One region of the Aurantivibrio plasticivorans genome, then DNA from elsewhere that is predicted to be linked to it. Evidence: predicted binding sites of a transcription regulator. Region 1 holds the regulator's gene; each other region holds the start of a gene.
The links. Region 1 encodes sigma-54, which starts transcription at its own class of promoters, with help from an activator protein. Its sites were predicted from a motif close to TGGCACANNNNTTGCNNT; they were not measured.

Region 1 (10,839 bases):
GCGCATCGCCACCCACTTCGGGGTAAGTTCGCTGGTGATAGGCTTGACCGTCGTCGCTGTGGGTACCAGCCTGCCAGAATTAGCCGCATCAGTAGTGAGCGCGATCAAGGGCCATCATGACATCGCGCTCGGCAACATTGTCGGCTCTAATCTATTCAATATTCTGACGGTGATGTCGATCCCAGGGATTGTTGGCTTGGAAGCAATGGAAGCCTCTGTATTCACTCGCGACTACCTGATGATGCTAGGCCTAACACTTTTCCTGTTTGTAGCGGTAGTCATCGACTTCAAGCTCAAAGGCAAACGTGAGCACGGCCATCTGGGTAAATTGATTGGATCACTATTACTGTTGAGTTACATCGGATACTACGTGTTGCTTTTCAACTCTTAACAAGTCTTGGCGCTGTGCTGACTTTTACCGCCTAACGTTATAGCATGCGCCACGATCAAGGGTCGCTAGCGGGTAACCTATCGCGACCCGGAACAAAGGCCCAAGCTGCTTACCTAACAGGTATTGCAAAGCCAATCACTCAACGGAATCCGAATGGATAAACTAGATTGCATAAGCGTCGCTAAACGCACTATCGACATCGAAACCAAAGCCATTGCTGCTCTAGCCGATCGAATTGACGAGCAGTTTTATCACGCTTGCAATGCAATACTAGATTGCCAAGGCCGGGTCGTTGTTACAGGAATGGGCAAGTCTCACCACATCGGCAGCAAAATCGCCGCAACCTTAGCCAGCACTGGCACACCCGCTTTTTTTGTCCACCCAGGAGAAGCCAGCCATGGTGACCTGGGCATGATCACTAAAAACGATGTCGTGATAGCAATTTCAAATTCAGGTAGCTCTGCAGAAATAGTCACGCTACTGCCACTATTAAAACGAATGGGTGTGCCTTTAATAAGCATGTCCGGCAAAGCCGACTCCCCTCTGGGAAAGGCAGCAAACTATCATCTCGATATCAGCGTAGCATCAGAAGCTTGCCCTTTAGATTTAGCCCCGACTTCGAGCACCACTGCAACATTGGTCATGGGTGATGCATTAGCTATCGCGCTGCTCGAGGCCCGCGGGTTTACGGCCGAAGATTTTGCATTCTCGCACCCTGGCGGCGCTCTAGGCCGCAAGCTATTGGTGATGGTTGAAGACTTAATGCACAGCGGCGAACAAATTCCCCAAGTTCACCGTGGGGTTTCTGTTCCGGAGGCTTTGGTTGTCATGACCGAAAAAGGCCTAGGACTGACTACCATCGTCGATGATGAAGGCGATCTTCTTGGTATTTTCACCGATGGCGATTTACGCCGCGCTGTCGATAAAAAACAAGATATTAACAGACTGGCAATATGCGACATTATGAACAGTTCACCGAAAACCGTTGAACGCCATATGCTCGCGGCAGAAGCACTTGGCATAATGGAAGACAAAAAAATTACTGCGCTGGTGGTCGAGGAAAATCAACACCCAGTTGGCATCATTCACCTACACGATATTCTGCGCGCGGGCGTCATTTGACCTATGAATTCTTCTGCACTACCTGCTCAAACAACTGAAAAACTACGACAAATCAAATTGCTGCTTCTGGACGTCGATGGCATTCTTACCGATGGCAAACTGTATTTCGGCAACCAAGGCGAAGAGCTCAAAGCGTTTAATATTCTAGACGGCCAAGGCATTCGCCTACTACAAGACAGCGGAGTCAAAGTAGGCATAGTGACCGGTCGCAAGAGCGAATTAGTTGCGCGTCGCGCTAGGGACTTAGACATTGCTTTTGTCATCCAGGGATCCAAAAACAAGCGCGAATCGGTCACAAAAATCGCACAAGAAGCCAACATCGCTTTAGACAACATCGCCTTTATGGGTGACGACTATCCGGATTTGATTGCTATGCAAGCGGTCGGCTTGAGTTTTACGGTCACTAATGCCCATGAAGAAATTAAACAACGCGTTGATTGGCAGAGCCAATACCGAGGTGGTGACGGCGCGGTGCGAGAAGCTTGCGACATCATTATGAAAGCGCAAGGAACCTATGAAGATGCACTCAACAAGTTCCTCCAATAACTTAGCGACCACAAAATAAACAGCTTGCTATGAAAAAAAATTGGATCCCGGTTGCGCTCTTTATATCAATTGCTTTTGTCGTATTCGTCGTCGAATACACACCCAAAAAGCTGCCAACCCCACTAGCGAGTAGCGAAAAAGCGCAGCAATTCCCGACGTTTTTTATAAGTGGGATCGAAACACTGCAATTTGATGATAGCGGCAAACTCGCTCACAAATTCGAGGCCAGCGAAGCTCAACATTTCCAAGCAAACCTCAATAAACCTAGCCCGAAAGATTTCACTGCCATTCAAAATCCGCGATTTTATTTTTATAAGGCCGATGCCACTCCATGGCACTTGAGCGCTGAGCAAGGTAGGGCCACTGAAAACGGCGAAAAGCTTGAGCTAAGTACCAATGTCAACGCGTGGCAATCTCTGGAAGACGGTGAAACTCGTATTACCGCACCGAGCATATCGCTTTTTCCAAATCGCCAATTAGCCGAATCGGATAAAACTGTTATCATCCGCTACCCCAGAGCCGTTTACAGTGGCCTAGGAATGGAAGTTGATTTCAAACAACAAGTGTTCACGCTCTTATCCAAGGTTAAGGGGAAGCATGAGCCACCAACACACGGTGAACTGTTACAATCAACGCCCACCATGCCAGGCCAACCAAACGAGGCTGTGACCCCATCACAGTCACCCGAAACTGAGTAAGGATTGACCTAATGTGCCGTCTTCATCAAACATTTATGGCACTGAGCCTTTGGCTCATCGCCCAGCCAGTGCTGGCGCTACCAACAGATAAAGACCAAGAGATTGATATCGAAATGCAAGGCCGTATGCGCATTGATACTGCGAATGAGGTCGCCACTTATTCTAAGAACGTCGTCGTCACTCAGGGCTCACTGAAAATCATGTCAGACGAATTGACCGCGCACGGCAACATCAATAACCCCAACAAAATTATTGCCATTGGCGAACCTGCCACACTGCAACAGCAGCCATCAAGCGATCAAGGCGTAATAACGGTTAAGGGTAACCACATTGAGTACCGAGTGGGCAGCGAGCAAGTTTTAATTTCAGGTAACGCTGTATTTGAGCAAAGCGGTACAACCATCACCGCAGCCAAGCTGTTCTACGATGTCAGTAGCTCCCTGGTAGAAGCAGAAGCCGGCGACGACACTATCAAACTGGTTAGCCCTCCGCGCAACCGTGGCGCGAGTGACGAACAACCGCCATCTAACAATAAAGCGGAGTAGCCAATGTCCACTCTTCGTGCCGAAAACCTTGCTAAGCGCTATAAAGGGAGAGATGTGGTTTCAGATGTTTCGGTGTCTGTATCTGCTCGAGAGGTAGTCGGCTTACTCGGCCCAAACGGTGCAGGGAAAACAACCTGTTTTTATATGATCGCAGGCCTGATTAAACCTTTGCGTGGCGAGATCTTCATCGACGACCTCAATATTACTCAATTTGCTATGCATGATCGCGCTAAAGCGGGCATAGGCTATTTACCTCAAGAGGCTTCGGTTTTTCGCAAGTTATCGGTCGCTGACAATATTCTCAGTATTCTCGAGACGCGCCCCCAACTCAATCGTAAACAGCGCCTCCACAAAATGGAGGAATTGTTAGTCGAGTTCAATATCACCCACTTACGCGACAGCCTAGGCATGGCGTTATCAGGCGGCGAACGCCGTCGAGTGGAAATTGCGCGAGCGTTAGCCACTGATCCTGCCTTTATTTTGTTGGACGAACCCTTCGCGGGCGTTGACCCAATATCCGTTAACGACATCAAAGGCATCATCACTCACCTAAAAGAACGCGGTATCGGCGTGCTCATTACCGATCACAATGTAAGAGAAACGCTCGATATTTGCGAGCGCGCTTTCATTGTTAGTGAAGGTCATATCATCGAGTCGGGTAGCCCCGAACAAGTTCTGAACAACCAGAAAGTTCGCAAAGTTTATCTGGGCGAACATTTTCGTCTATAGGCCTATCGACACGCCTCAAGTCAACGTCTAATTCGCTATTAACCGCGTTTTTTACAAACCAATTTTCATTAAATAAGCGATTTTTTGACCACAGGCATAAACATTGCTTGTCAAGATTGCCGCGTCGCGGTAGCCTGTCTACACTTAGTCAGGGGTTCCAAATTGGCACATCCTTTCTAGACAATTTAGCTGATGTAAATTAAGGGAAAGCCAAGTCTCACGGTTGAGCAACAAGATCTTGTCAACGCTCGCACTATCAAACCGAAGTTGTGCTTGGCAAGTTAAAGTGCAACGCAGTCGCCGTCATCTATGAAACAATCGCTTCAACTTAAGCTGGGCCAACAGCTCACAATGACACCGCAATTGCAGCAAGCAATTAAGCTTCTGCAACTGTCCACCTTGGATTTACAGCAAGAGATCCAAGATGCGCTAGATTCCAATCCAATGTTGGAGATATCTGAAGATGATTCAGGTTCGGATGGAGGCAGCGGTGATACTGATTCAAATTCGGAGAATACCAGCGAAGCAACCAGTACATCCGATGGCGACTCCGCCAATGACCCTCAAGACCTTTATAACAACGATAATTTCGAGAATAGCGCACCCAATTCAAGTGATGACTCGCAAGATTACCCTGAGTCAGACTGGAATAATGAAATCCCCAATGAACTTCCAGTCGATACCAGTTGGGACGATATCTACCAACCGTCAACAGGCCCTGTCGCTAGTGGCCCTGAAGACGAAGACTACGATTACGACTCCCGGCGTACTGTCACAGAGTCTCTATACGATCACCTAATGTGGCAGCTTAATTTGACGCCAATGTCTGATCGAGACCGCGTCATCGCCATGTCAATTCTTGATGCTGTTGAGCCGTCTGGTTTCCTTTCTCAAACCACCAATGAGATATTTCACGGTATCGAAGATAGCCTGGAAGAACTCGAAGAAGATGAAGTCAATGCCGTTTTACATCGACTGCAACAATTTGACCCACCCGGTGTTTGTGCTCACGACCTCCAAGAGTCCCTACTCATCCAGCTGAAACAGTTCGCTGAAGATACACCTTATTTAAAAGACGCCTTCGTCGTCGTCAAAGACCACCTAGCATTGCTCGGTAGTCGAGATTACAAACAATTAATGCGTAAAACAAAGCTCAAAGAAGCGGAACTACGCGATACGATTTTATTAATTCAAAGCTTAAACCCTCGCCCAGGTGAACAAATTAACGCTGGGGAAACCGAATATGTCGTACCGGATGTATTCGTCAGTAAAGAGGACGACCGGTGGGCAGTGAAGCTAAATCCTGATATCGCACCTAAGCTGCGTATCAACCCAGCCTATTCTGCATTGATTAAGCGAGCCGACAATAGTAGTGACAACACCTTCTTGAGAGATAATTTGCAGGAAGCGCGATGGTTTCTAAAAAGTTTGCATAGCCGTAACGAAACCTTGTTAAAAGTTGCCACCTGTATCGTAGAAAAGCAACGCGGTTTCTTAGACTATGGTCCAGAGGCGATGAAGCCACTAGTTCTTCACGACGTTGCTGAGGCGGTGGGGATGCATGAATCCACTATTTCCCGTGTGACAACGCAAAAGTATATGCACACGCCACAGGGGATATTTGAGCTAAAATATTTTTTCTCTAGTCATGTCAGTACCGACAGCGGCGGAGAATGCTCATCTACCGCTATCCGCGCTATAATTAAGAAACTGGTTGTTGCGGAAAATCCGAAAAAACCACTCAGTGATAGTAAAATTGCCGAACTATTGGCCGAGCAAGGTATTCAAGTAGCAAGACGCACTATAGCCAAGTATCGGGAGTCTCTAAACATTCCCGCTTCTAACGAACGCAAACGGCTTGTGTGAAAAGTATCCAGCGATTAACTCGACACATTTGTCGCGACCTTACTTCCGCTACAGTCATAGCGCCTACTTAGGCAAAGAGGCTTATATCCAACAGGAGTCAACGCCCCAAGTATGTAATGTGACCCGCAAAACAATCAATTATTGTCATATAACGGACAGAGTTCCCCTACACAATTAGGAGCTGCACTATGCAATTAAACATCAGTGGCCATCACCTCGATCTCACCGACTCCATTAAAGATTATGTCGCCAACAAACTCGACAAACTCAACCGACACAGCGACCAGATTACGTCGGTTAACGTTATCTTGTCAGTCGACAAGCTGGAGCAAAAAGCAGAAGCCACTGTACACGTTAGCGGTAAAGATTTTTTTGCGGATTCTAGCAATGAAGATTTATACGCTGCGATCGATCTTCTGTCAGACAAGCTTGACCGACAGCTCATTAAGCACAAAGAAAAGCAACGTAGCCATCGCTAGTCGTCTCGCGAGCAGTTAACCAACCTATGGACATTAGCAAGATACTCTCCCCCTCTCGCACTTGTTGCCACATTGCTGGTGGCAGCAAGAAGCGGGTTTTGGAAGAAACAGCAAAAAAAATCGCAGAAGACTACCCGGCACTCTCGTCGGATGAATTATTCAGAGAACTAGTGAATCGAGAGAGACTAGGCTCTACTGGTATTGGGCAAGGTATTGCAATACCGCATTGTCGGGTCAAAAACTTAGCCAATGCCGTGGGCGTCTTATTCACTCTCGATACGGCGATTGAATTTGAAGCAATTGATGATTCCCCAGTAGATATCGTGTTTGCGTTGCTGGTGCCCGACGAAGCGGAGAATCAGCACCTGCAAACCCTGTCTCTACTAGCGCAAGCGTTTAGTAATCCGTCTAATCTTAATATCATCAGGCGGGCCAATAGCGATGAATCTTTATTCAAATGTGCCACCGAAGTATTTAACGATATCTAACGAAATAAATAATCGGTATCGATAACCGGGCCAGCGCCTTTTGAGCAAACTCTAAGGCTCAACCTAATGGAGCTAAAAGGTTTCAATTATGCGTTTGATTGTCATTAGCGGCCATTCCGGCTCAGGCAAGAGTACCGCGCTACACCTTCTCGAAGATGCTGGTTTCACGTGCGTGGACAACCTACCAGCTTCCTTGCTACCGCAATTAGTTGACCATATAAAGACGCTTAACCCCGATGGTGATGGTCACCAAAAATTTGCTATCAGCATTGATGCCAGAAACACCTGGCAAGACTTAAAACAGTTTCCACAAACTCTCACAGCGATCGAAGCACTAGGGGTTAAATGTGAGATAGTTTTTCTCGATGCAAAAAACAACATTCTCATTCAACGTTACAGTGAAACACGTAGAAAACACCCCCTGAGTGATGAAAATACAGACCTCAAACAAGCCATTCACGCCGAGCGCTCCTTACTCGAACCCATCGCAGATCTGTCAGATCTAGTTATCGACACAACTAGCCTAAATTTGCATGAGCTCCGTGATCTCATTAAAACCCGTGTACTTGGCGCAGATGCTTCAGAAATGTCTATTTTGTTTGAGTCTTTCGGCTTCAAACACGGAATACCGGCTGACGCTGAAATTGTCTACGACGTGCGCTGCCTACCAAACCCGTATTGGAAGCCGCACTTGCGGAACTTTAATGGCCTTGAAGAACCTATCGAAACATTTTTGTCGGGACATGACGACGTGCAAGATATGCTTGCTGATATCACCGCTTATTTAGAGCGGTGGTTACCCAAACACCAAGCAAATAATCGTAGCTACATTACGATTGCCATTGGCTGTACTGGCGGCCAACATCGCTCTGTCTACCTGTCGAACCAATTGTTTACACACTTCAGTAAAGCATACAAAAATGTATTGGTGAGACACCGTGAATTAAATATGACCGATCACAATTAAGCGATCTAAGCGACCTTGGAATTAACACTTTTATGGTTGAACAACAAATTACAATAATAAATAAACTCGGCCTACATGCTCGGGCAGCAGCAAAGCTGGCTAAAACCTGCGGTCGGTTTGGCAGTAAGATTACCATCGGCAGTCAACAAACTCGTGTAGACGGCAAAAGTGTCATGTCTCTTATGCTTCTCGCCGCAAGTAAAGGTACTGAGCTTGTGATTACCAGCGAAGGCAAAGACGAGCAGCAGGCCATGGAAGCAATTGTAGCGCTGATTAATAACCGATTTGATGAAGAAGAATAAGGCTTACATGTTTACGCGAAGCCCTGAGCGAAAAGCAAATTAACGCACTATCAGTTACACTTACCGGGACAAAGCCCTCTAGCGATTTTCACTTATATGCAGCCATCTACAGACCAGTTAAAAGCGCAAACACAAGCCCATCTAGCTCGGATTACCGACGCGCTAGAGAGCGGCGCGTTTCAGCCTGTGCGACGTATGCTAAATGGCCTCCGCCCGGTAGAAATCGCTCACTTACTGGAATCTTCACCCCCTCGATCTCGGCTAGCGCTGTGGCGATTAATTGACAAAGACCTTGAGGGTGAAGTTCTTCAAGAACTATCCGAAGAAAACCAGCTTTACTTCCTCAACCAAATGAACACCGAGGAAGTCGCCGCTGTCACAGAAGACCTCGACGACGACGACGTAGCCGATATTCTGCAACAACTGCCGGACCAAATTATCCAGCAAGTGTTAGCGGCGATGAGCGAACAAAACCGTGAACGAGTAGAGTCGCTGCTGTCATATGCTGGCGATACGGCCGGCGGGTTAATGAGCTCAGACATCATTACTGTCCGGCCCAACCTAACCCTCGACATTGTGCTGCGCTACTTGCGTCGTCACGAAGAACTTCCACAATCGACCGACAACGTTATTGTTGTCAATCGTGATGGTAAATATCTAGGGCTGCTAACTCTTCGTAAGTTATTGACCACCGACCCAAACATGACGGTGCGCGAAGTGATGGAAACGGACGTCGAAGCAATCCCTGCTGACATGCCTGATATTGAAGTCGCTCGCTTGTTTGAACAACACGATTGGGTTTCAACGCCAGTGATCGATGAAGAAGGTAAGGTACTAGGACGCATTACCATTGATGACGCGGTAGACGTTATCCGCGAAGACGCTGATCACTCACTTATGAGCATGGCCGGTCTTGATGCAGAAGGTGCAACATTTGCCTCCGTCATGAAGACTGCACCAAGGCGTGCTGTATGGTTGGGTATCAATCTTGTCACTGCGATCATTGCCTCTTTAGTCATCGACAACTTTAAAGAGACCATTGATAAAATCGTGGCTCTCGCGGTTCTCATGCCTATCGTTGCCAGTATGGGAGGTGTTGCCGGGAACCAAACGCTCACTGTAATGATTCGCGGCATGGCCTTAGGGCACATTGGTCGCAACAACATAAATTGGCTTTTATCCCGGGAGTTTTTAGTGTCTGCAATGAACGGGGTATTATGGGCCGTCATCATGGGGCTAGTGGTTTCGTTTTGGATGAAGGATTTTGATATAGCCTTAATCATTGGAGCCGCAATGATTATAAGCCTCATTGCCGCCGCACTTGCTGGCACCTTGCTACCCATCTTCTTAAAACGCATGGAGATAGATCCAGCATTAGCCGGTGGCGTCCTTTTAACAACAGTCACGGACGTTGTTGGTTTTCTCTCGTTTCTCGGTTTAGCGACTATGTTTTACGCTTAATCGTCAATAGTAATTATCGAATCATGAAAGAATTTCACCACACAAATACTAAAGACCCATCCGACACGCCAGACTCACCCGCTGAGCCCGCTATCAATGCCACAGATACTATAAGTGATGAGCCTGAAGGTGATGCCGAAGAAATAGTCTACGTCAGTAAATCGCAACTCAAGCGTGAAATGCATGAACTTCAAGAACTTGGGAAGCGTTTAGCGGACCTGAACGAGCAACAACGCGCAAACTTTGTACTTACCGAGGAACTGTTGTCGGGAATCGAAGAATATCGACGTGTCGCAAAAAATGAAGCGAAGCGTAGGCTACTTCAATACATCGGCAAGCAAATGCGTAAACAAGATTTAGAATCCATCCATGCGCGTTTTGCAGAAATGGACGCTGAGCAAACCAGAACTATCAAACGTCACCACCTTGTTGAACAATGGCGTGATCGTTTGCTGGAAAACAACTCTAACGATGTCACCGCGTTTTTAAACGAGTACCCAGATACGGACCGTCAAACCTTTAGGCAACTGGTGCGCAATGCAGTAAAAGAACAAGGGAACGGCAAGCCGCCTGCTAACACGCGGAAATTATTTAAGTTTTTAAGGGATACAATGCTCTAAAAAACCTTTGGGAAGAGATTACGCTGCTTCAAGGTAATACATAGAATTGCGTTGAGCATCAAGCGCTTCCTGAGCATCACCTACGCCTTCGGTGCCGCTCCTTGAAGAAGCATCACTCTCCGCGTCCAGCTCCCCCTTTTGATGATCGATCACATCAGCCGCATCCACAGGCAATTCATGAGGTAGTGATTCGTCGGAATCAGGCGATGAGTTTATCGCACTGCCATCGTCGTCCTCCTGAGGAGATATTTCAGGGACAACCGATTCGACAACTTTTTTATCCGAGACGCGCTCGAACTTAAGTTCAGGATCATTCAATGACCCTTTAACTTCGTAACGTAAGCTCGCCACCTTATCAACTTGTTTTTCAAATGCTTTACTAATCAGGTATACACCCAATGCGGCTGGCAAGCCGGCTGCAAATGCCGTCACTAACGTTAAGTTCCCACCGACCGGTAGCGTTGCCGTGAGCATCGCATCCACACCTTCATCTACGAGGTTGACGCTGCCGGTAATTTGAAAGCGCCCTGATGGAGAATCAATGGTCAATGGTTCATATATATTCACAGTCCCTCGATCAAAATTAAGCATACCTTCGATATTGTGATAGGGCATCCCCTCTCGG
Region 2 (10,839 bases), 1.4 Mb from region 1:
TACTCAACCGCCAAATCCTCGAGTTAGACGCTTCAAGAGATAAGGCACTCGTGAATCTGTCGGCGGTACTCAACCGCTCCGGCCGGTATCGCGAAACGGTAGCTTTGTTATCGAACTCAGCTACCTTGCCCAATAACGAAAAACTGGTGGTGAATCTAGCGGGAGCCTTGAATAGTCTAGGGGAATACAAGCAGCTCGTTGCACTGCTTGATAACTACCTAAACTTCCGTGAAGGAAATGGTGCTTTGGAGCAAATGTATGCGGAAGCGAGTACGACTATCGCGATTGAGCCGAATATCCAGTAAAGTACGCCTGTGTTTTAGAAGGTTAGACAGTATGAATGTAGAGTGGTTAGCAAAAAGGCGAGTGCTGAGTTCGGTTTGCTTTGGTTTGGCTGGGTTATTAGCTGCTGCGGGGAATGCAGTCGCTCATGACTTTACCATTGATATCATAAACGGTGTTGATTCCAACCCCAATAAATTGACAGATACTCTCGATCTGGACAACGGTGCGTTTAGCGAAACCCGATTTGAGCTATCCCACACCCCTGGTTTTACGGGATACTATTATGAGTTGCATATTCGAAATACGGACTATGTGACGGGGGAAGAAACCACATCTGAGGACAATACTGAAGAGCTGGATGCGAATCTTGATCTAGGCTGGAAATGGCGTCCGAAGACGAAAAATGGCAGAGCCACGTACCGTTGGGAAGTGAATGTTAATCGCAAAGACTCTGTGTATGTCGACCGCAGCACTGGAGATGTAAAGACTTGGTACGATGTGCCTATCGGTGAACGTTTTGACGCAACCTGGGTGGAAGTTAAAACCAACGGTAAAGTCCCCCTATCTGAAGATGCTAAGTTTGTTTACGAACTCAAAGTTAAAGACAAGGATTACTACGATTATCAGGACGAAGAGTTTTTTTATTTGTCGGGTAATCCTGCCCCTCCACCGTCTAATCTCGATTATCAGCAAGCTGATTTAGAGCTGGGTTTTGAAAAAGAAATTTGGCCCAACACTCAATTTGAAAACTCGATTGTATTTGCGCGACGTAATTACACAGATAGACGAGCAAAAGACGAAGACGGGAATGAAATCCTGAACTCAGACTTGAGTTATCGTTATTTAGAGGCCAAAAACGGTCTCGATCATCGCATAGCAAAACGTTGGAAATTTAAATGGGGGCTTAACGTTTATCAGCGACTAGACAACGAAGATGGTTATTACGATAGCCTGGCAGGTAAAGCCTACATGCGGCTGCGCTATCGCAATGGAGATTACGTGCGTTTTACCCTCGGGCTAAGTTACAACCATCGCCGCTATGATAATGCGATTGACGATGTGAACGCAGAAGAAGAAAGCGGTAGAAGACGAGAAGGTTTTCGGTTCGAAGCAGAATTGATACGTCGAATTGTGCGTAAAAAATTTATCAACCTCGATGTCATTATTGGTGCACGCTACGAAGACTTTGATAATTCAAACCTGAAGTTTGCCTATGATAGAGGGCAGATATACGGCGGTATTCGTTGGCAGCCATTTTAAAGGCACATGGCACGGCTTTGATTCTCCACAATTAGTTTTCGGCAAAACCGCTATCACATAAAAAAGCCAGTGTGAATCCACACTGGCTTTTTTAAATTAGCCGATTAGATTGGCTATCTCAATTTGTTGGAAACGCATTGTTAGCTGTTGTAAAGCGAATCGGTTTTTGCCGCCATGACGAAATCGTTTTTATGTAACCCGCGTATTTTGTGGGACCACCAGGCGACGTTGACGCTACCCCATTCCAGCAGTAACGCGGGGTGATGACCTTCGTCTTCGGCAATTGCCGCAACCTCATTGGTAAAAGCCAGTGCACTGGCAAAGTCTGGAAAGCTATAGCGTCGATGTAATTGCTTTACACCATCGTCAATGACTAATTCCCACTCCGGAATTTGTTTGTGCAGCTCTGTGGCTTCTTCCTCGGTAACACGTGGAGCATCTATGCGGCACGCTTCACAAGTTTGATTGAGTAGTTCATCGGTGCTATCAGTCATGCTAACCTCTTGTCTATTGTTCTCAAATTATAGGGGTGATACTGCCCGCAGGTTTCTATAATAACAATAATTGCCGCCTAACGGTTTCCAACTTTTTATGTTACGACACCTAACAACTATTTTTGTCTCCGCTTTCCCATTTGGGATGAGTAGTATGCTTTTTGCCCAAACATACCTCGAGCCAGAGGCTGGTGGTGAGGGCATGGATCAATGTATAGAGTTTACCAAGCCGGGGAGTGCGCCGTTTGATATATCTCTCGCGCCCAGTCCTGTTGAGCCTGCACAAATCCCCAGTGGTACGGTTGTCGGAGAGATCCAATACTCCCGCTATCCAATTTTTAATGCGAATGACCCTAAGGAAGATAATCAACTTTTTTCGTTGGTTGACTGGCTACACATTGATACAAAAAAACGGATATTGCGCGATCAAATCCTTTTTGCCCCGGGTGATGTCTATGAGCCGCGCGTTGTTGAGGAGTCTGCCCGAATTTTACGCGAGGCCGACTACTTGTACGATGCGCGTATTTGGCCTTATCAGTTGTGTGGTAATCGCGTGGACATGGAGGTAGTGACTCGAGAGGTTTGGACGTTGTACGCCGGAGGTTCCCTCAGCCGTTCTGGAGGAAATGATAAAACAAGCCTATACGTGACTGATGCTAATTTCTTGGGGCGGGGAGAAACCTTGTCCGTTGAATATAAATCCACGACGGATCGCGACGGCTGGCAACTGGGTTATATCGACAATAGCGTGGTTGGCAGTCGCCACCGGTTGGAGTTGTTTTATGCTGACAATTCTGATGGTTCTCAAACTGATGTCGTTGTGGAGCGGCCATTTTATTCTCTGAATTCACACAATGCGTGGGGCGTTGCATATCACGATGTGGAGCGCGAGGATGACCTCTTCGAGCGAGGTGAGGAGGTTGCGACTTTTCAAACCTACAAGCAAAGTGCTCGCGCTTATTGGGGGTTGTCCAATGGCTGGGTTGACGGTAAAACCCAGCGTTGGTGGCTCGGTGTCAATACTCAGCTGGAAGAATACGAGCCCTTGTCCGGCGACTTCAGTGCGTCCGGTATACCACAAAATAGAGAAGTTAATTATCCGTTTATCTCTACCGAAAAAATTCACGAAAGTTTTATTAAAGTCAATAACCTAAACCAGATGCACCGCATTGAAGATTTTAACTTAGGGGTTACCTGGAGTGCTCTGCTTGGTGTTGCGGATAAATCTTTTGGCTCTGATGAAGATAGGTTAGTACTTGATTTGTATTATCGAGATGCTTGGATGTTATCTGACCACACATTGATGCAACTTGAATCGAGCATCAACGGTTTTTGGCGCTATGATGAAGACATTAGTGATGAAGTACAGGTGGCGCTCAGTTGGCGTTACTATAATGGCGTCTATAAAAAGCACGGAACCTATTTCGCGGCAGATGCACGATATGCCCGCAATTTACCAGGAAGTGAACAAATCTTAGTGGGGTCAGATGAAAGGCTGCGTGGTTATCCATCTCGCTATCAAGAGGGGGATCGTAGTGTGGTGTTTACAGCTGAGCACCGCTATTACACTGATTGGCATATATTGCGTATTTTTAGGGTCGGAGCTGCCGCGTTTTTGGATGTGGGAAGAGCCTGGGAAACTGGGGATCGTAACGACGGTGCTACGGGTTGGTTGTCGGATGCGGGGTTTGGGTTGCGAATAGCATCAAGCCGAGCACAGAGTAAAAGTATTTTGCACATCGATATTGCTTTCCCATTCAATCGCCCCGACGACGTGGATCGATATCAGGTCGTCGTGGAGGCGAAAACGTCTTTTTAACGACGAATGGAATGCTGCGCTAATCGTGAGAGTGGCTTTTTGCGAATGCGGCCTGTTGTTCTGCCGTTGCTTCTGTTTGGTAAGCGTTTTTCCATTCATCGTACGGCATGCCGTAAATTATTTCGCGGGCTTGCGCGTAGTCGATTGACTCTCCGCGCTCTTCGGCGGCTGCCATGTACCATTTGCTCAAGCAGTTTCTGCAAAACCCGGCTAGGTTCATTAGCTCGATATTTTGCACGTCTTTGCGTTCGTCAAAGTGTTGTACTAAACGTCTAAAGGCAGCGGCTTCTATTTCGGTTTGCGTTTGTTTATCCACAGTGTCTCCGTATCGCTTTTACATTAATGGGCGTGGCTGCCCTTTAAAATCAGTTCCGCAAAATTACAGGGTCGGTGCGTATCGTCGAGCTGGGCAGCAATAATTTTTTCCCAAGCAAGGCGGCATGCGCCAGTAGAACCAGGCAAACAAAATATAACGGTGTTGTTGGCGAGACCAGCGGTTGCCCTAGATTGAATAGTTGAGTTACCAATATCATCGTAAGATAGTTGGCGAAATAGCTCACCAAACCCTTCGATAGTTTTATCAAATAATACACTGAGTGCTTCAGGCGTACTGTCTCGCCCGGTAAACCCTGTGCCACCTGTTGTGATTATTGCGTGGGTATCGTTATCGGCAATCCACTCGGAAACGATCGCGCGCATCTGGTAGATATCATCGATGACAATATGACGGTGCTGTAATCGATGGCCGTGACTTTGTAAGGAGTCGACAAGGTATTGTCCAGACGTATCATTTTCAAGTGTGCGAGTATCTGAAACAGTTAATATCGCAACATTAAGCGCTGAAGTCATTGTTGGCATTCTCTACTATGAAATCGCAAATTTGTTTGACGTCGGTTAAAGGGAATACTGGCCCGTTGCAGCCGTAATCAATTGCATTAATTGATTGATCTGAAGCTAAGGCTAGCAATGGCTCTGCGTCGGGAAGTGGCTCTGCGTTATGGTCGGGACGCACTACGGCAAGCTTCGGGTGAGGGGAGCGCTTAAAGCCTTCGACGATAACGAAGTCCACTGGGTCTAATTTCGCTAAAAGCTGATCGAGAGTCGGCTCGGGTTGTTGATCAAGCTCTTTCACCAAAGCCCAACGTTTCGATGAAGCAACAATGACTTGAGAGGCACCTGCGGTGCGATGTCGAAAGCTGTCTTTTCCTGGTTGGTCAATATCAAATTCGTGATGGGCGTGTTTAATGGTTGCGACGCTATAGTTGCGCCGACGTAGTTCCGACACGATGTTTACCATCAACGTTGTTTTACCGCTGTTTTTCCAGCCGGTAATGCCAAATAACCTCATGTAATCAACCGCCGGTCATGTTCATTAAACGCACAATCTGCGGTTCATCGCTGTGATCAAAATAGTGGCGTTCGGGTTTAATGAGTATTGCATCCCTGATGGCTTGCTTTAGTTTTTCTATATCATTTGGGTAGTCGCGCACTTGTTGGCGAAGATCAACCGAATGTTCGTTTCCTAGGCACAACAGAAGTCGGCCTTCAGCGGTCAAGCGTACTCGATTACAGGTGGCACAAAAATTTTCGCTGTGAGGAGAGATAAACCCTGCGCGAGAGAGGGTCTCGCCAATTTGCCAATACTTCGACGGGCCGCCAGTGGTGTCGGTGAGTTGCGTCAGTGTGTAGCGTTGGCTAATTAATTCTCTAAGTGCCGCACTGCTCAAAAACTCTTCACCACGCACATGGTCGGTAATGGCGCCTAATGGCATTTCTTCGATGAAGCTTATATCAATGGATTTATTCACTGCGAAATCCACTAAATCAATGACTTCGTCAGCGTTTCGGTTTTTGAGTACGACGGCGTTTAACTTTATTCGCTCAAACCCAGCGCTGATTGCAGCATCGACACCGGCAAGTACGTTGTTGAGGTCACCGGTTCTCGTCATTTCTTTAAAGCGGTCTGGTCGTAAACTATCCAGACTGATGTTAATGCGTTTGACGCCTGCGTTTTTCAACTGGCTCGCATAGCGGCTCAGCTGAGAGCCGTTTGTCGTGAGTGTAAGTTCACTCAATCCGTTCAGCGCCCCGAGTTGCTCAAAAAGAGCCATGACGTTATTGCGGACCAGCGGCTCGCCGCCAGTGATGCGAATTTTTGTTACTCCAAGCTCAACAAATGCTTTGGCGATTTGTGTGATTTCTTCCAGCGAAAGTACTTGTTGACGAGGCAAAAACTGCATCTCTTCTGTCATGCAGTATACGCAACGAAAATCGCAACGGTCGGTGACCGAAATTCTGAGGTAATTAACCTGCCTAGCAAATGGATCAACTAATGGCATCAATGAGGCTCATGTAAGGGATTGATACGTGGTTCTGCAACGTGGGTTGATATGGACCCGTAAATACTATTGCTGTTGCATGGTAGCGGTATCAAAGCTGAGAAAATGTAATTGGAGGCATTGTATCAACGATATAGGTGAAAAGGGTACGCCGAGAATAGGATCATTTGTGCCTCAATATGGGGCTGCGCTGGTGTTGGTCCTGCACCAGTAGTGAGCCATGATATGTGCTTTTTGCGGTAGGGTGGTGCGGCATGTCGGGTCGCATTTGCCCAGAGTTGGTGCTGCATTTTTTAACTTATTGAAATGTAAGAGTTTTATTTTTTGTTATTTTCTGGCATTAGACTTGCTTTATTAGCCAAAACGAAATGCGGCGATGGGGTCATCCGGTTTTGGCGAAGCGAAGTGTCACCACTCATCCAGCCTTTGATGATACCCAACAAGTTGAAAATCGAGAGTTGATCAGCGTCAACGATGTAACCAGCAAGCAGTAAGGTGGATTTTGATGGAAAAACAACGAGTCTTAGTGGTCGGGAATGGTATGGTTGGCCATAAGTTTATCCAGTCACTCCTCGGTGCCCCCGACGCAGAGCGACAAGATATTATTACGTTCTCGGAAGAGCCTCGACTAGCGTACGACCGAGTTCAGCTAAGCGCGTACTTTAGTGGTGCTACAGCAGAAGACCTCGCTCTCACGGATGAAGCGTACTACACGCAAAATGGCGTGACGTACTTGCTCAACGACAAGGTCGTTAGCTTTGATGCGGATGCCAAAACTGTAACAACCGCCTCAGGTAAGGTTGAGTCTTTTGATAAGTTAGTGCTCGCCACGGGCTCGTTTCCTTTTGTTCCGCCTATCCCAGGTAAAGATCAGCCTCACTGTTTAGTGTATCGCACCATAGAAGATCTCGAGGCGATTACCGCCTCAGCTAAAGAGAGTCAGGTTGGTGTGGTTGTCGGTGGCGGTTTGCTTGGTCTTGAAGCGGCCAACGCGCTAAAAAACCTCGGTCTAAAAACGCATGTCGTTGAGTTTGCGCCGCGTCTAATGGCTGTTCAGTTAGACGAGGGTGGTGGTCAATTACTCCGCACCAAAATTGAAGAACTCGATGTAGAAGTTCACACAGAAAAGAATACTCAAGAAATCGTTGCGGGAGAAGAATGCCGTTACCGAATGAATTTTGCGGATGGCTCTTTCCTTGAAACTGACATGATTTTGTTCTCAGCGGGTATTCGCCCGCAAGATGAGCTGGCGCGAAGCTGCGGTCTAGAAGTTGGTCCTCGTGGCGGTATTGTGGTGAACAACAATTGCCAAACATCTTCTCCAGACATCTATGCAGTAGGCGAGTGTGCTCTTTGGGATGGTCGTATCTTTGGGTTGGTGGCGCCGGGCTATCAAATGGCAAAAGTGGCGGCATCGCATATCACCGGTGGTGAGGAAGAGTTTACCGGTGCCGACATGAGTACCAAGCTGAAGTTGCTTGGTGTCGATGTGGCCAGTATTGGAGACGCGCAAGGGCGGACTGAAGGTTCATTGTCTTACATCTATCACAACGATGTTGATCAGGTATATAAGCGCCTGATTGTGTCGGCTGATAGTAAGTATTTGCTAGGTGCGGTGTTGGTCGGTGATGTCGATGCTTACGGTAATCTTCTGCAGATGATGCTCAATAATATTGAATTGCCTGGCAGCCCCGAAGCGTTAATCTTGCCAAGCTTAGATGGCGCAGCACCGACTATGGGTGTTGATGCCTTGCCTGATACTGCACAGATTTGTTCTTGTAACGATGTCTCTAAGGGCGCAATTTGCCAAGCGGTCCAGGGCGGCGCCGTCACAATGGGTGATATTAAAGCGACTACAACAGCATCGACGGCATGTGGAGGCTGTACCGCCCTGGTGAAACAGGTGTTAGATGCTGAGCTGGTTAAATTAGGTGTCGAAGTATCGAACAATATTTGCGAGCACTTCGAATATTCTCGTCAAGAATTGGCTGACATTGTTCGTGTTAAGAAGATCAAAACGTTTGCAGAATTACTCGAAGACCATGGTAGCGGGCACGGTTGCGAAATTTGTAAGCCCGCTGTGGGGTCAATCTTGGCGTCATATTGGAACGAATACGTGCTTAAAGATGAGCACATTGGGTTGCAAGATACCAACGATGTTTTTCTTGGCAATATGCAAAAAGACGGCACGTACTCTGTAGTCCCTCGTGTTGCTGGTGGTGAAATTACGCCAGAAAAACTCATTGTTCTCGGCGAAGTGGCAAAAGAATTTAATTTGTACACGAAGATTACTGGCGGCCAGCGAATTGATTTATTTGGCGCGCAGTTGCATGAGCTGCCGATAATTTGGCGCAAGCTCGTCGATGCGGGCTTTGAAACTGGCCATGCTTACGGTAAATCTTTACGTACCGTTAAGTCGTGCGTTGGTAGCACGTGGTGTCGCTACGGCGTGCAAGACTCTGTATCCATGGCGATTGAGTTAGAAGAGCGTTATCGAGGTTTACGCTCGCCACATAAATTAAAAATGGCGGTCTCCGGTTGTACCCGTGAGTGCGCTGAGGCGCAGAGCAAAGACGTTGGAGTCATATCCACCGAAAAAGGTTGGAACCTTTACGTTTGTGGTAACGGTGGTATGCGACCTCGCCATGCCGATTTATTTGCGACGGATATCGATGATGAAACGCTGAAGAAATACATCGATCGCTTTTACATGTTCTATATCCGTACGGCAGATCGCTTACAGCGTACCTCCGTTTGGCTGGAAAACTTAGAAGGTGGATTGGATTACCTAAAAAGTGTCATTGTTGACGACAAGCTGGGGATTTGCGATGAGCTTGAAGCAGAGATGGCAAAAGTGATTGAGACATATCAATGCGAATGGAAAACAACGATTGAAAGTCCCGAAAAACTTAAACGTTTCCAACACTTTATTAACGCAGATGCGGCTGATGATAACTTGGTCTATATGGATGAGCGTGGTCAGCGACGTCCTGCAACCAAAGAAGAGCGTATCAAAATTTTAGAAGCGGTGGGGTAACGCATGACAGCAGTAGCGAATAATTGGGAAACCGTTTGTCAGTTGGATGACATAGCACCTAATACTGGGGTGTGTGCACTATTTAATGGTCGTCAAGTTGCGATTTTTAGATTGGCCACTAGTGACGATGTATTTGCCGTAGATAACTTTGATCCGTTTGGTGAAGCGAACGTTTTATCACGAGGTCTCATCGGGTCTATTGGTGGTGAGTTGGTTGTTGCATCACCGCTCTACAAGCAGCATTTCAGTCTAACAACCGGCACTTGCCTGGAAGATGAGACTGTGTCAATCGATACATTTCCTGTTCGCATAGAAAGTGGAAAAGTACAGTTAGGAAAAGAATAATAAATTTCAACCTTTCATTTTGATTTAACCAATTGCTCTCTAAGCCTTGGGGTGGTTCGCCACCCTTTTTTTTGGCTTAAAAAATAGCGTTTACTTTTTAAAAAGGGATATACATGTCTTCCGAAAAGCTCAACATATTTTCCTTTACAGGAAAGATGAAAATACTTCACCTGTCTTGGATGGCGTTTTTTATTACTTTTTTCGTGTGGTTTAACCATGCACCAATGATGCAGGCCATCGGATCATCGCTTGATATTTCGATGGACCAGCTGAAAACGTTGCTGATAATGAATGTTGCGCTGACGATTCCTGCGCGCGTCTTAATCGGTATGTTGACGGATAAATATGGTCCTCGCCTCATTTACTCGGGGTTGTTGATGGTTTGTTCCGTCCCGTGTTTTATGTTTGCGTTAGCTGATACTTATACACAATTGGCACTGGCACGCTTCCTACTTGGTTTTATTGGCGCAGGTTTTGTCATTGGTATTCGCATGGTGTCTGAGTGGTTTCCGGCCAATGAGTTGGGTACGGCCGAAGGTATCTATGGGGGCTGGGGTAACTTTGGGTCAGCAGCAGCGGCATTCACTCTACCCACTGTTGCTCTAATGTTTGGCGGTGATGAGGGTTGGCGTTATGCCATTGGTATTACTGGCGTGATGAGCTTAGTCTTCTCGTTTATTTACTACAAGAATGTCAATGATACTCCTAAAGGATCTACCTACTTCAAACCAAAAAATGTTGGCGCTATGGAGGTCACCAGTAAGGGCGACTTCTACTTGCTGCTTGTGATGAAAGTGCCTATGTATGCAGCGCTGGCGCTGCTCGCTTGGAAACTGGCTCCTCAGGGAGCAGACATTCTAAGCGATTTTGTTGTGAATTCTATTTATGTTGGTTTGGTTGTACTTTATTTCTTTGATATATCAAAAGTTTGGCAAGTAAACAAAGAAGTATTTGAAAAGCCGGTTCCTGAGCTACATCGCTATAAGTTCAAACAGGTAGCTGTTTTGAATATTTTGTACTTTGCGACCTTTGGCTCCGAGTTGGCCGTGATTTCTATGCTGCCTCTTTTCTTTGCGGAAACTTTTGGCTTAAGCCCAGTTGTTGCGGGTATGGTTGCTTCTGCTTATGCTTTCATGAATTTGATGTCTCGGCCTGCGGGTGGACTCATTAGTGATAAAGCGGGTCGACGTAAAACATTGTTGTTCTTGACGGCTGGATTGGCCGCAGGCTATTTTGTGATGGGTATTATCGATTCAGGCT
Region 3 (10,839 bases), 410 kb from region 1:
CTATAAAGGTGAGACTTTGGTAGCTACCCAATCTCCGCTGACTAATTAAAACAATCAATAGGAGGCTATTTATGCGGTCACCCAATAGTGTCGTATACAGAAATCTCGACGCTTCTGACGCTCTCACCGAAACCATTAATCAAAAATTTAATCGTCTTAATCGCTTCGCTCGGCACATCCAACACGGCCGTGTGGTGCTGGACTCCCCTCACAAACACCATTACAAGGGTCGCCAATATCGCGCATCCATTGAGCTCGAGGTGGAAGGCCAACCCATTACCGTAAGCCAAGACAAACCGTCGATACATATCGCCGTCCGCGATGCCTTCAATGCCGCCGAGCGAAAGCTCAAAGCTCTGGGCGCAAAGCGACACATTCACTAACTTTACACACGGTAACCAGCAAAACTACACGTCCTAGGGCCTCGCTTCGCCCTAGGGCGTCGCTTCGTCTTGTGGCTAAGTCCCCTTTTGAGATTTGCACAGTCAGAAGCTGCTCATCCATTCTGGATTGAGACCTATTCGACCCCTATTGACCACTTGGCAAGTTACAATCGCCCAGTACCCGCGAAATCATATGAATAAGCGCTGTATCCACTAGTCTTCTCGGTACAAATTTTGCTCAAATCCAGACACTCGAGAAAAATACTCCAAATATGCCAATTGATTGACAACCAACCGCCTAAAATTTGGTCAAAGCACAGTGAACGACTCAAAGGCAAGACAGAGAAAAACAATGAAACGTTACCCCCAACTCGCATTGATACTCCTTGTCACCGGCATGGCAGCGAACAGTGTCGCTCTGCGCCCCTCCCATGAAGCGGACCGACTAATCCTCGCCGCCGAACAGGCGTTTGATAACGGTAGTCCTCAGCGCGCAGCTGAACACCTCGAAAAGGCTCGCCAGCTGGGAATCTCTCTTCCTCCCGAATATGATTACTTTTACGGCAAGCTGCTGATACAACGCGGGGACACCAGCGATGCAAGACGCTATCTGGAACGCTATGCGGACACCGTAGGACGTGACGGCGAACACTATCGCGACGCGCTGAAGCTCATCACCAAAGCCGATGGAAACACCCGCGCGGCCCCCTCCAACAAAAAGATGGGCGAGGAAAAATCGGAAATCGCGTGGAGCGATGGAAGCGCCCAATACATCGCTAAAATAGAGCAGCTCCATGGAACGGGAAGCTCCCGCGAAGCACTTAACGGGCATGTTAATAATTTATTAAGGTTCTATGCCTACGACACGTCAAATATCGTCGCAGCGAGCCGGCTGGGTACCACCAGCAACCATAAGCTCAGCACAACCCAATCGGGTAACATAATCTCAATTAATCGCTTCGGTAATAAAGATAAGCAACGCTACGACGAAGATCGGTTCAGCGTCTATGGTGTTAACCCCTATATCGAATACAAGTGCACCTCAGCCACTAACAGCTGCTGGCTCTACCACCCAGTCTCAGGTGATCGCTGGTTGCAAATTGTGAATAACCAAGAGATTGCAGAAGAGTTAGCCAAAGCGGTCACTAATTTAATCAGGCAGATGCAGAAGTCTAATAGCTAAGCGAACCGTAAAATTAGTAACACCCGGTCCAAATCATAGCCAAGCCATAAATCGCCTGATAGGATCAATAAAAATTCGCTGAACTTGCGCTTCATGATATTTATTGATCTCCTTATTGGTCTAGGCATATTCCTCTACGGCATGCACTTGTTGGAAGCCGCCGCGCGAGACCTCAGCGCTAGCCGAATAAAAACCTGGCTTCTAACGTCCACCCGTACCCCACTTGGCAGCGCATTTACCGGCATCCTACTGACCGCATTACTGCAAAGCAGCTCATTGGTTGGTTTAATCGTTCTTGCTTTTGCCAGCGCTAATATTATTCCTTTTAAAAATGCGGTCGGAATATTTCTGGGCGCAAATCTAGGTACCACGTTTACAGGTTGGCTGGTGACTTTCATCGGGTTCAAATTAGACCTCACCAGTTTTGCTCTGCCAATGCTCGCTATTGGCGGCATATCCCAAGTATTAATTTCCAAACCGAGTAAACAAAAAGCGTTGGGCGCCCTATTACTTGGCCTAGCTCTGCTGTTATTTGGTTTAGATCACATGAAGGCCAGCGTATCAGGGATACCAGATGCCCTATCGATGGAATCTTTAACAGGTTACAGCCCTTTTATTTACTTGATGATTGGCGCTGCGATGACGGCGCTCATTCAATCAAGTTCAGCCATGATGATGATTACCCTGAGCGCTTTAAACGCGCAGTTGATATCACTACCCGATGCGGCAGCCCTCGTCATAGGTGCGGACCTTGGCACAACCAGCACGGTGTTGCTGGGTAGCATGACCGGCAACATTGTTAAACGGAAACTAGCGTTCGCCCATCTATTTTTCAATGTAGTGGTAGATATCACGGCATTTTTTATTCTCTTACCTTTCGTCGAGAACTTACTGAATCTAATGGGGGTCAACGACCCACTGTATGGGCTCGTCGCCTTCCATAGTATTTTTAATCTCATCGGGCTGATGGTATTCATCCCACTACTGAAACCCTTTACAGCATGGATCAACCGTCTTTTCAGGAGCGAGGGAGAACAACCATCCCTTACGAGTATCCCCACTAATGTTCCTGACGTCGCAATATCGGCCCTCACCACAACCATCACAAGAATGTGGTTCCAAGCAATAAGCTTGAATATCGATCGATTTAGCATTAGCCGTGACGCATTAGCCAACGACGCACTAGAAAAAATTAACGCTCATGATGCTACCGCAGATACAGACAGCGAAAGCTTTTTACAACGCTACCACGCGCTAAAGTCGGAAGAACAAGAAGTAATACAGTTTGTGTTAGACCTACAACAAGAATCGTTGACGCCACCACAAACCGAAGCCATCACCCACGCTATCGAAGCCGTTCGAGCCATTGTTTACGGCTCAAAAACGTTAAAGGATATAAGCGATAATATTGCCAACATGAGCAACGCCTCGGCAGGCCGTGTTGAACGATATTTCCAACAGCAACAAGCCTATCAGGCAGCGTTTAATAGCCAGCTCATTAGACTCGTTGAAAGCACTGCGGGTGATAACTTTACCGAGGAAGAAATCAGCGAGCTTTGGCAAAAAAATGACCTGCACCAACGTGAAATGGATAAATTAATTTATCAAAATACAAGTGATCGCAACGGCGATTCACTGATGACCTCCTCGCAATTAAATGTAAACCACGAGATTCACCATGCAACCAAAAGTTTTTTAAATGGTTTGCAACACTGGCACAAAATACCAGTCTAGACCCTTGAGTAGCACTTCATGACTGAAAGCAGTAGACCAACCCTTACTTTTTACGGTGCAGCAGGCACTGTCACAGGCTCCCGCTATCTATTAAAAACACCAACCTCGCGTGTGTTGATCGACTGTGGGTTATTCCAAGGCCTCAAGAAGTGGCGCGAGCGAAATTGGCACCCTTTCCCTGAGCCTGCATCAAGTATCGACGGCGTATTTTTAACCCACGCTCATCTCGATCACAGCGGCTATTTACCCGCGCTAGTTAAACAAGGTTTCCGCGGCCCCATATTCGCAACGGAGGCCACTTACGAACTGTGCAAAATATTACTTGCCGATGCTGCCAAGCTGCAGGAAGAAGAAGCGGCTTACAACAATCGCCACCACACCAGTAAACACAACCCAGCACTGCCCTTATTTACACAGGAAGACGCGCAGCAAGCGCTGAAATTATTCGAGCCAGTAAAAAACTCTGCGTCCTTTAACGACCTCACTGTCACCTTCTCGCCCAATGGGCACATTTTGGGGTCGAGCTATTTAGACGTTGATATAGGCGGTAAACACATTGTCTTCAGTGGGGATCTGGGTAGGCCACACGACATCATCATGAATCCACCAGAACCTCCTTGCTACGCGGATTATCTCATTATGGAATCCACCTATGGTAATCGCCTCCATGACAACCGTGATATCAACGACTGCCTCGCGGATGCCGTCAGTACCACGCTAGCCTCTGGTGGCGACGTTTTAGTCCCCGCCTTTGCCATTGGCCGCGCACAATCGGTGCTCTACACCCTACACAAACTGCAACGCCAACAGAAAATCCCCTACGTGCCAATTTACCTCGATAGCCCCATGGCCATCAGCGCGACTGAATTGATGATTCGCTTCAACCAACAACACCGCCTCTCGAAACAACAGTGCCGAGAAATGGAAGAGAACGTGAAGTTCTTGCGCACCGTCGAACAATCCATGGCACTCAACGAAACCCAATTCCCCTGTATCATCGTCTCCGCTAGCGGCATGGCCACTGGTGGCCGCGTCCTCTACCACCTTGAACGCCTGTTACCAGAGCGGCGCAACACCATTATATTTGCAGGCTATCAAGCCGCCGGAACCCGGGGAGATCGCCTTGTACGTGGCGAAGACAGCGTCAAAATCCATGGCCGCTACTACCCCGTCAAAGCCCAAATACTCAACTTCGACTTCCTATCGGCCCACGCCGACCGGGACGAAATGCTCACCTGGCTAAAAAAGATACCTGTTGCACCCAAACACTGCTTCATCACCCACGGTGAACAGGAATCGTCCACCGCCTTCGCCGACACCATCAACCACTACCTCGGCTGGAACACCAGCACGCCCTCCCTAGGAGAAACCATTGAACTCTAAGCCACTGAGTAGGCTCTTAAAATCAGGGAATAGAGCCCCAAGAAACGGTTGCATTCAACCACCGGTTAGGTATCATTCCCGCCTCTTCACCGCCGCCCACGCGGCCTAGAAGCCAATCGGAGTGTAGCGCAGCTTGGTAGCGCACCACACTGGGGGTGTGGTGGTCGTCGGTTCAAATCCGGCCACTCCGACCAAATAAAAAAGGGGTCTCGCCAACAGCGAGGCCCCTTTTTTATTTGGTCAGAATGATCGGATTCGTTCTAAGACCTCGGTTCACAACATGGCAGGAAAGCCATGTTGCACAGCGAAGCTGCCCGCAGGGTGAGGCACAGGAAGTGCCGAATGAAATCCGGCCAACACTCTCCCCGCCTTCGCACATACTCAAACCACCACCAATAGCGAGGCTTTTTATTTGGTTAGATTGGCTGCACTCGTTCTCAGGTTTCGATTTACTTTAAAGCTCCGGAAATAGCTCGTACGCGATCCGTCAACATTTGCGCATTAGCTAAGTGCCAAGACAAGCTATTTGCAGATTCAAAGTGTCTAATCGATTTCACGTAAGCGCGTAGTATTTTTACGACTCGTCTCTCAATCTTATGCAATCGCAACAACCACTCACGGCTTGGTGACGCTTGTATTAAATCCACTTCGAATCGATACCATTCTGCAAGTGCAGCAATACCTTCTCCTTCGTCCCACAAAATTGCATCATCTATGTCGGCATCAATAGAACGCTGAATACTGAGAACAAAATCGAAGTGAATGTCCGCCATTTCGTAAAAGATTTCACGTAGACGTGCCTCACAGACCTTACGGCCGCAAACGCAATAATACTGATGAGCGTTATTACTTAGTGTAATCAACGAATCGGCTATTCGATCCTGTAATGAATCAGTTGTTGCACTGAAGCGATAAATTTTTCCCGTCATTGCCAGACCTCGGTACACGCTATCTCACTAGCTGTTAAATTAGAAATAGTACTCGTTGTGGTCCAATGAACTATTTGATGAAGGCTGTTGGATAATTTGAAAAGTAGAAACATCCTTAACCATCATTAACGGCGAATCACCGTGTTTTACTCTTGACTCAAGCGAAGATATATCAACAAGTTTTTGATGGTTATTCGGGTAAATAACGTAATAAAGATTTTGACTTGCGCGTAGTACAGGCGTTTTCAACATCAATAATGCCTCGCCCATCATGCCCGGCGATTTATTCAATTGTGGAGTTGTTTCGGCAAACGCAGATATCGCCATTAACATAGCCGCGCCTAGAAACGCAGAGCTGGCTGAATTACGGACGTCGAAACAAATGTTCATGACTGGTTCTCCTCGTTATTTAATTGGCGCTCCATAGGCAAGCCGGTATACTTAGCAAGCCAGCCTCAGGGGTTAGCTTGTGTAGCTCAGCCAGCTGCCTACGCTTTCGCGTCTGTGCTACTCAATACCTGTTAATGATTATTCAAGCATCATGCCAGCAGGTCGAATGCAGCTTAGTAGCGTATTCACCGTATTGCGGTGTATTTCGATGCTGAAGGTGGCAGTACTTGCCAGTAATATTTACCGACTCTATGTCATTTTTACAGGGGCTCCTGCTAACTAGTAGTCTCGAGGAATTTATTTGTGGTAAAACCCAAGCTGTTATCAGCCGTTTCAAACGCCTCACTTCGCGAGCAACTGTCTGCACTCGACGCATACCAACGATTCAACACCGAACAAATTGACCCACCAAACGAGTGGGTACCACAATTAATTAGCCGCGTTCCTCAACTTGCCATTATAGAAGCAAATGACTTCAATCATGATCAGCTTGAAGAGCTGATCAGCAGTAAAACCTTGAACAAAGTAGACGTTGTGTTCATAAGCAACGGTGAACCAAACTCATCTATCGACCGTGCAATGCAACGTGGTGCCACCTATCACCTTCGCGAGCCTATAGATTTCGAATTTTTAAACGAGTTATTGGAAGAAATAATTCAAGAGTTTCAGCAACAGCAAGCCTCAGCTGAACTAGCGATTTCTAGCCAACTCGACCAGTTTGGCCTATTAGTCGGGTCCTCTCCTGTCATGCGACGGCTCTACCGCGTCATTCGCAAAGCCGCCGAATCAGAAGTCAACATGTTTCTTGTTGGAGAAAGTGGTGCAGGAAAAGAGCTCGCTGCTCAAACCATTCACCTTGTTAGTAATCGCAGTGACAAACCCTTCATTGCGATTAACTGTGGAGCACTAAGCCCTGAGCTGATTGAAAGCGAGCTATTTGGGCATTTGAAAGGCGCTTTCAGTGGTGCCATTCGAGATCATTCAGGTGTCTTTCAACAAGCTGAAGGAGGTACGTTATTTCTCGACGAAGTCACCGAAATGCCCTTAGAGCACCAGGTTAAATTATTGAGAGTCATTGAAGCAGGTGAATATCGGCCAGTTGGTAGCGAAAAAATTTATAAGACCAACGTTCGCATGATTGCAGCGACCAATAGAGAGCCCGAAGACGCTATAAAAAGTGAACTCTTTCGTGAGGACCTTTATTATCGGCTCGCACACTTTCCTATTAATGTGCCGCCTCTACGAGAGCGTGAAGAAGATATTGTCGGGCTTGCGAAACATTTCCTCGCTTACAGAAACAACGAAGAAGGAACAGACAAACATATTGCGCAAGCTGCACTGGAGAAAATTGCTAGCCACACTTGGCCCGGTAATGTACGAGAGTTAAAACATACTATAGAGCGCGCGTACATACTCGCAGACACGACCATTACTGAAAACGATATACTGCTCGACGATAGAGAGACATCTGAGTCAGCCGAAGCCACACTACCTCACGGCGTACCGCTTAGCGAGGTCGAAAAAGGTGTGATCATGAAAACATTAGAAAAAAATGACGGCAATAAGTCTGAGGCTGCAAAACAATTGGGTATTAGCGTTAAAACACTTTATAACAAGCTCGAAAAATACGACGACAATGAATAAGAGGTAGCCGACGAGCGAACGCTCGTCGGCTATTTTTGAGAATGCAATAATTAGCAATCTGAGTCTTCAGCTCCGGCTTCAGCTTTAATTTCTTCACACTTGTCTTCAATTGCGTTGCCTACTTCAGTCGCTTTGTCTTCGACGTTTGATACAACATCATCGACCTCTTCACCGAATTCTTCCGCAGGGCCTTGGTCACACCCAGTCATCAAAAGAATACTTGCAAGTAACATGCTTGGTAGAGTGAAATATTTCATGGATAGACTCCTAGTCGTGGTTAATTAAAAAGTTTGAAAGCCGCGCAAACCTACTATCTAGGTTTACCTCCGCGTACAAGTTGAACGACTACGCTAATAGCAAATAACAAGACAAATATGAAAAATAACAATTTGGCAATCTCAGTAGCAGCGCCTGCTATGCCACCGAAACCGAGTACTGCAGCGAGCAAAGCGATTATTAAAAAACCAATAGCCCAACGTAACATAACTCCTCCTTAACAAGTTTATGCAGTGAGACTATTAATTTTTCCAGACTCAGTTCACTGCTCGTGAGACACCAATGTTGCAGTCTCACCGTAGATATAGCGAGTAGCATGCCAAGTCCTAACGCAATGTGAAAAATAGTCTTACACCCCGCGGTCCTACTGGCCTAGAAGAAAATACCCTCTACTTGAATATCAATGGAATTACCAGAGTCGATGATTCGCAGTTTGAAAGAACTACCTAAAGCGATGAAAAAATTACATATATTCAGAAATAATGTAATAGAAGAAATTTGATAAAAAATGGGCACGTTATGTATTGTCGAGCCATGGTATGGTCGAGCTATGGTGTGTAACTTTAAGTAGTGTTAAAGAACGCCGAAGATGAAGACAAACTCTCATGGAGCTTTGCAAATTGAAAGCTAAACTTGACTACAGCCAAAGCCAGGCACGACAGCATTAGGAATCACCCAAAATAAGGTTGATTTACCGATCATTGTCGAGAAGCTTGGCTAATTTAGACCTCTTCCCGAAAGAGATTACCAAGGCTTTCTGGGCCATGCGGACTCTATAGCTATAAAAAACGTATTAAGCGCACCCAACTCATCATTCATCATCCCCAGTAACGCTGCGAATGACAAAGTGTGCAATATTTGTACAAACCCATTGTGTAATTTCCGTTAAGTCCCAAAATATCCATTTGTCTGTGAGCATCTAGAGGTCTGCAAAAACCGGCATTATCAATCACGCCGCTCGCACATTAACCAAACAATCAAAGATTACCTGCGTGGTCCGCCCTTAGGACATAGAGTTTCACCAAACTCTCGTGCCAGTGAGAGAAAACTGGAGCGGGAAATGGCGCAGCAACCTAATAAAACCAACGTAGAATTGTCATAAACTTTACGTATAATTGACCCCTGGTAAACACGCTATACTTGCTCTATGACCGATACCCGTGAACTTACAGGCTGTTAATTTCATGAGAGCCCTACCCTTTTGTCTCTTAATTGCTCTACTTGCGGGCTGTTCAAGCACACCCCAGCAGACCGTATTTGAACCCGCCGTCCGCGACGAATACTGCTCGCGCTTCTTCCTCTACCGCATGTGCGCAGAAGACTTCACTGACAATGGCAGCGTCGATGCGGTCTATTTTGAAGACGAACGTGAAGTCTTTCTCTACATAGAAGAAAGCGCTGATGTAATCGCAAAACACTTAGCATTCCACCCTTGCGCCCAAATCATCGACGAACCACTAAGCATATCTAGCGACAAGCTACTGAGATTTGACGAAGACACCAGCTACTGGCGTGAAACTGACGTCAAAGCGGAGATCTTTGGACACTACCTTCGCTATGTAGACCGGGTCAGTCAGTGTAATAAAGAAAAAGGCTTAATCACCGAACAGGAATCCGACGACAGCGGGTTTGATGACTTCGATGATTTTGAAGATGATGAGTATGATTATGAAGCGTCTTCCGGGAAAGTCGATTATGCGGATGAGAGAGCATGAGGTAGATCAGGTCCAGACATCTACGGATAGTGCGATTCCACTTTAAGTTTAATTTTTTCTCCGGCGCACTGACAACTCCATGACCACTCCCTCTGGGTCTACAAAAGCAGTTATTTCACCACGATTTTTTTGGTTTCCTATAACATAGTCACTGAACGAATAAGGTTGGTATTGTTCTGAAGGAGCTCTCGGTAATTCCAGAGCTTCGCCAAGGATTTCAGTTAACATAGCCAAACGTAATTTTGCCTCGGGTTTTATTGTAATCTCAAGTAGTTCATTATTTTTGCTCTTGTCGTCAAGTGGGTATGTTAAATAGCTTTTTCCTAATGAGCTATTCAACGGTATAAATGATAACTCGCCCCGACTCATGTAAGTTTCGTCTACAGACGCAGCAAATTCTCCTAAAAATTTTTCCCATCGATCTCCGACCAGCAAGTAGGCTTCTACTAACGCTAAAAGTTTTGGAGTTAACATACTCTTCTCTTTCTCATAACCATCCAAATTAGCAGCATAAAATCTTAATACATTCAAAATGGCCAGCAAAGTAAAAATATAGAAAACACCAATAGCCGCTTAAAGTACAAGAAAATTTATAACTCACTTATTTAAAACCGAGAAAAACACTGAATTTAAGGGCAAAGCGGCCTTGTTTAATAGGATCAAGGCGATGAATTCAGCCAGAAAGGAAAATACTGCAAGGAAAGAATATATGAACCAAACGAAATAGGTAGTAAAACGATTAAAAGTGTAATGTTATGGCATTAACATTTTTTTCAATTTGTTACTCAACGTAAATAGATCTTTTATCACTTAGGTTGTATGAAAGTAGTAGCTCAGAACAGGTGATCTTCCTCCGATAAAATTCTCAAATCCCTAATATGACGCAATAACGCTTGCAATATATCCTCGCCATGTATTGTATAATCAATTACCCATGCTATGGAGAATGCACTATAGGAAAGGGATTCCAAGATTTTCTCCAACCAAGTGAGCTGCTCTGGAAACGATGGTTTCACCAGATTTCTAGCCACTTCTCCGCCTGGCAATCTCAAACGGCACTGCGCAATATAGGGAGCTTGACTAAACCTAAACTCCCAACCATTTTCACAAATAATCCTCTTACTCGACCAATTAGAACCCTGCCACTTTTCTTCCAGAAAGTTCGCCAATACTGAATTTTTCGATAACGTAACGTTATTTTT

Region 2: the regulator sigma-54 is predicted to act here: its motif matches at 6,533-6,550, upstream of nirB (nitrite reductase large subunit NirB).
Region 3: the regulator sigma-54 is predicted to act here: its motif matches at 8,227-8,244, upstream of ACZ5NB_RS10685 (DUF1328 domain-containing protein).

What each region holds. Positions count from the first base shown of each region.
Region 1 is NZ_AP036020.1:2,761,709-2,772,547, forward strand. Features, by position in the region: gene ACZ5NB_RS12400 (calcium/sodium antiporter) at 1-391, shown strand, start outside; gene ACZ5NB_RS12405 (KpsF/GutQ family sugar-phosphate isomerase) at 545-1,513, shown strand; gene ACZ5NB_RS12410 (KdsC family phosphatase) at 1,517-2,059, shown strand; gene lptC (LPS export ABC transporter periplasmic protein LptC) at 2,089-2,757, shown strand; gene lptA (lipopolysaccharide transport periplasmic protein LptA) at 2,769-3,302, shown strand; gene lptB (LPS export ABC transporter ATP-binding protein) at 3,306-4,031, shown strand; gene ACZ5NB_RS12430 (RNA polymerase factor sigma-54) at 4,341-5,897, shown strand; gene hpf (ribosome hibernation-promoting factor, HPF/YfiA family) at 6,086-6,376, shown strand; gene ACZ5NB_RS12440 (PTS sugar transporter subunit IIA) at 6,403-6,864, shown strand; gene rapZ (RNase adapter RapZ) at 6,953-7,831, shown strand; gene ACZ5NB_RS12450 (HPr family phosphocarrier protein) at 7,864-8,133, shown strand; gene mgtE (magnesium transporter) at 8,230-9,594, shown strand; gene yjgA (ribosome biogenesis factor YjgA) at 9,618-10,214, shown strand; gene ACZ5NB_RS12465 (YhdP family phospholipid transporter) at 10,233-10,839, opposite strand, start outside.
Region 2 is NZ_AP036020.1:1,397,228-1,408,066, forward strand. Features, by position in the region: gene ACZ5NB_RS06240 (tetratricopeptide repeat protein) at 1-305, shown strand, start outside; gene ACZ5NB_RS06245 (TonB-dependent receptor) at 337-1,545, shown strand; gene ACZ5NB_RS06250 (4a-hydroxytetrahydrobiopterin dehydratase) at 1,686-2,039, opposite strand; gene ACZ5NB_RS06255 (BamA/TamA family outer membrane protein) at 2,194-3,858, shown strand; gene ACZ5NB_RS06260 (DUF1244 domain-containing protein) at 3,878-4,174, opposite strand; gene moaB (molybdenum cofactor biosynthesis protein B) at 4,198-4,707, opposite strand; gene mobB (molybdopterin-guanine dinucleotide biosynthesis protein B) at 4,691-5,206, opposite strand; gene moaA (GTP 3',8-cyclase MoaA) at 5,211-6,197, opposite strand; gene nirB (nitrite reductase large subunit NirB) at 6,703-9,234, shown strand; gene nirD (nitrite reductase small subunit NirD) at 9,238-9,579, shown strand; gene ACZ5NB_RS06290 (NarK family nitrate/nitrite MFS transporter) at 9,693-10,839, shown strand, end outside.
Region 3 is NZ_AP036020.1:2,356,082-2,366,920, forward strand. Features, by position in the region: gene ACZ5NB_RS10640 (HPF/RaiA family ribosome-associated protein) at 72-383, shown strand; gene ACZ5NB_RS10645 (hypothetical protein) at 736-1,566, shown strand; gene ACZ5NB_RS10650 (Na/Pi cotransporter family protein) at 1,660-3,300, shown strand; gene ACZ5NB_RS10655 (MBL fold metallo-hydrolase RNA specificity domain-containing protein) at 3,319-4,683, shown strand; tRNA gene ACZ5NB_RS10660 (tRNA-Pro) at 4,801-4,877, shown strand; gene ACZ5NB_RS10665 (hypothetical protein) at 5,133-5,612, opposite strand; gene ACZ5NB_RS10670 (hypothetical protein) at 5,652-6,002, opposite strand; gene ACZ5NB_RS10675 (sigma-54 interaction domain-containing protein) at 6,306-7,646, shown strand; gene ACZ5NB_RS10680 (hypothetical protein) at 7,697-7,903, opposite strand; gene ACZ5NB_RS10685 (DUF1328 domain-containing protein) at 7,957-8,130, opposite strand; gene ACZ5NB_RS10690 (hypothetical protein) at 9,107-9,637, shown strand; gene ACZ5NB_RS10695 (hypothetical protein) at 9,686-10,111, opposite strand; gene ACZ5NB_RS10700 (hypothetical protein) at 10,471-10,839, opposite strand, start outside.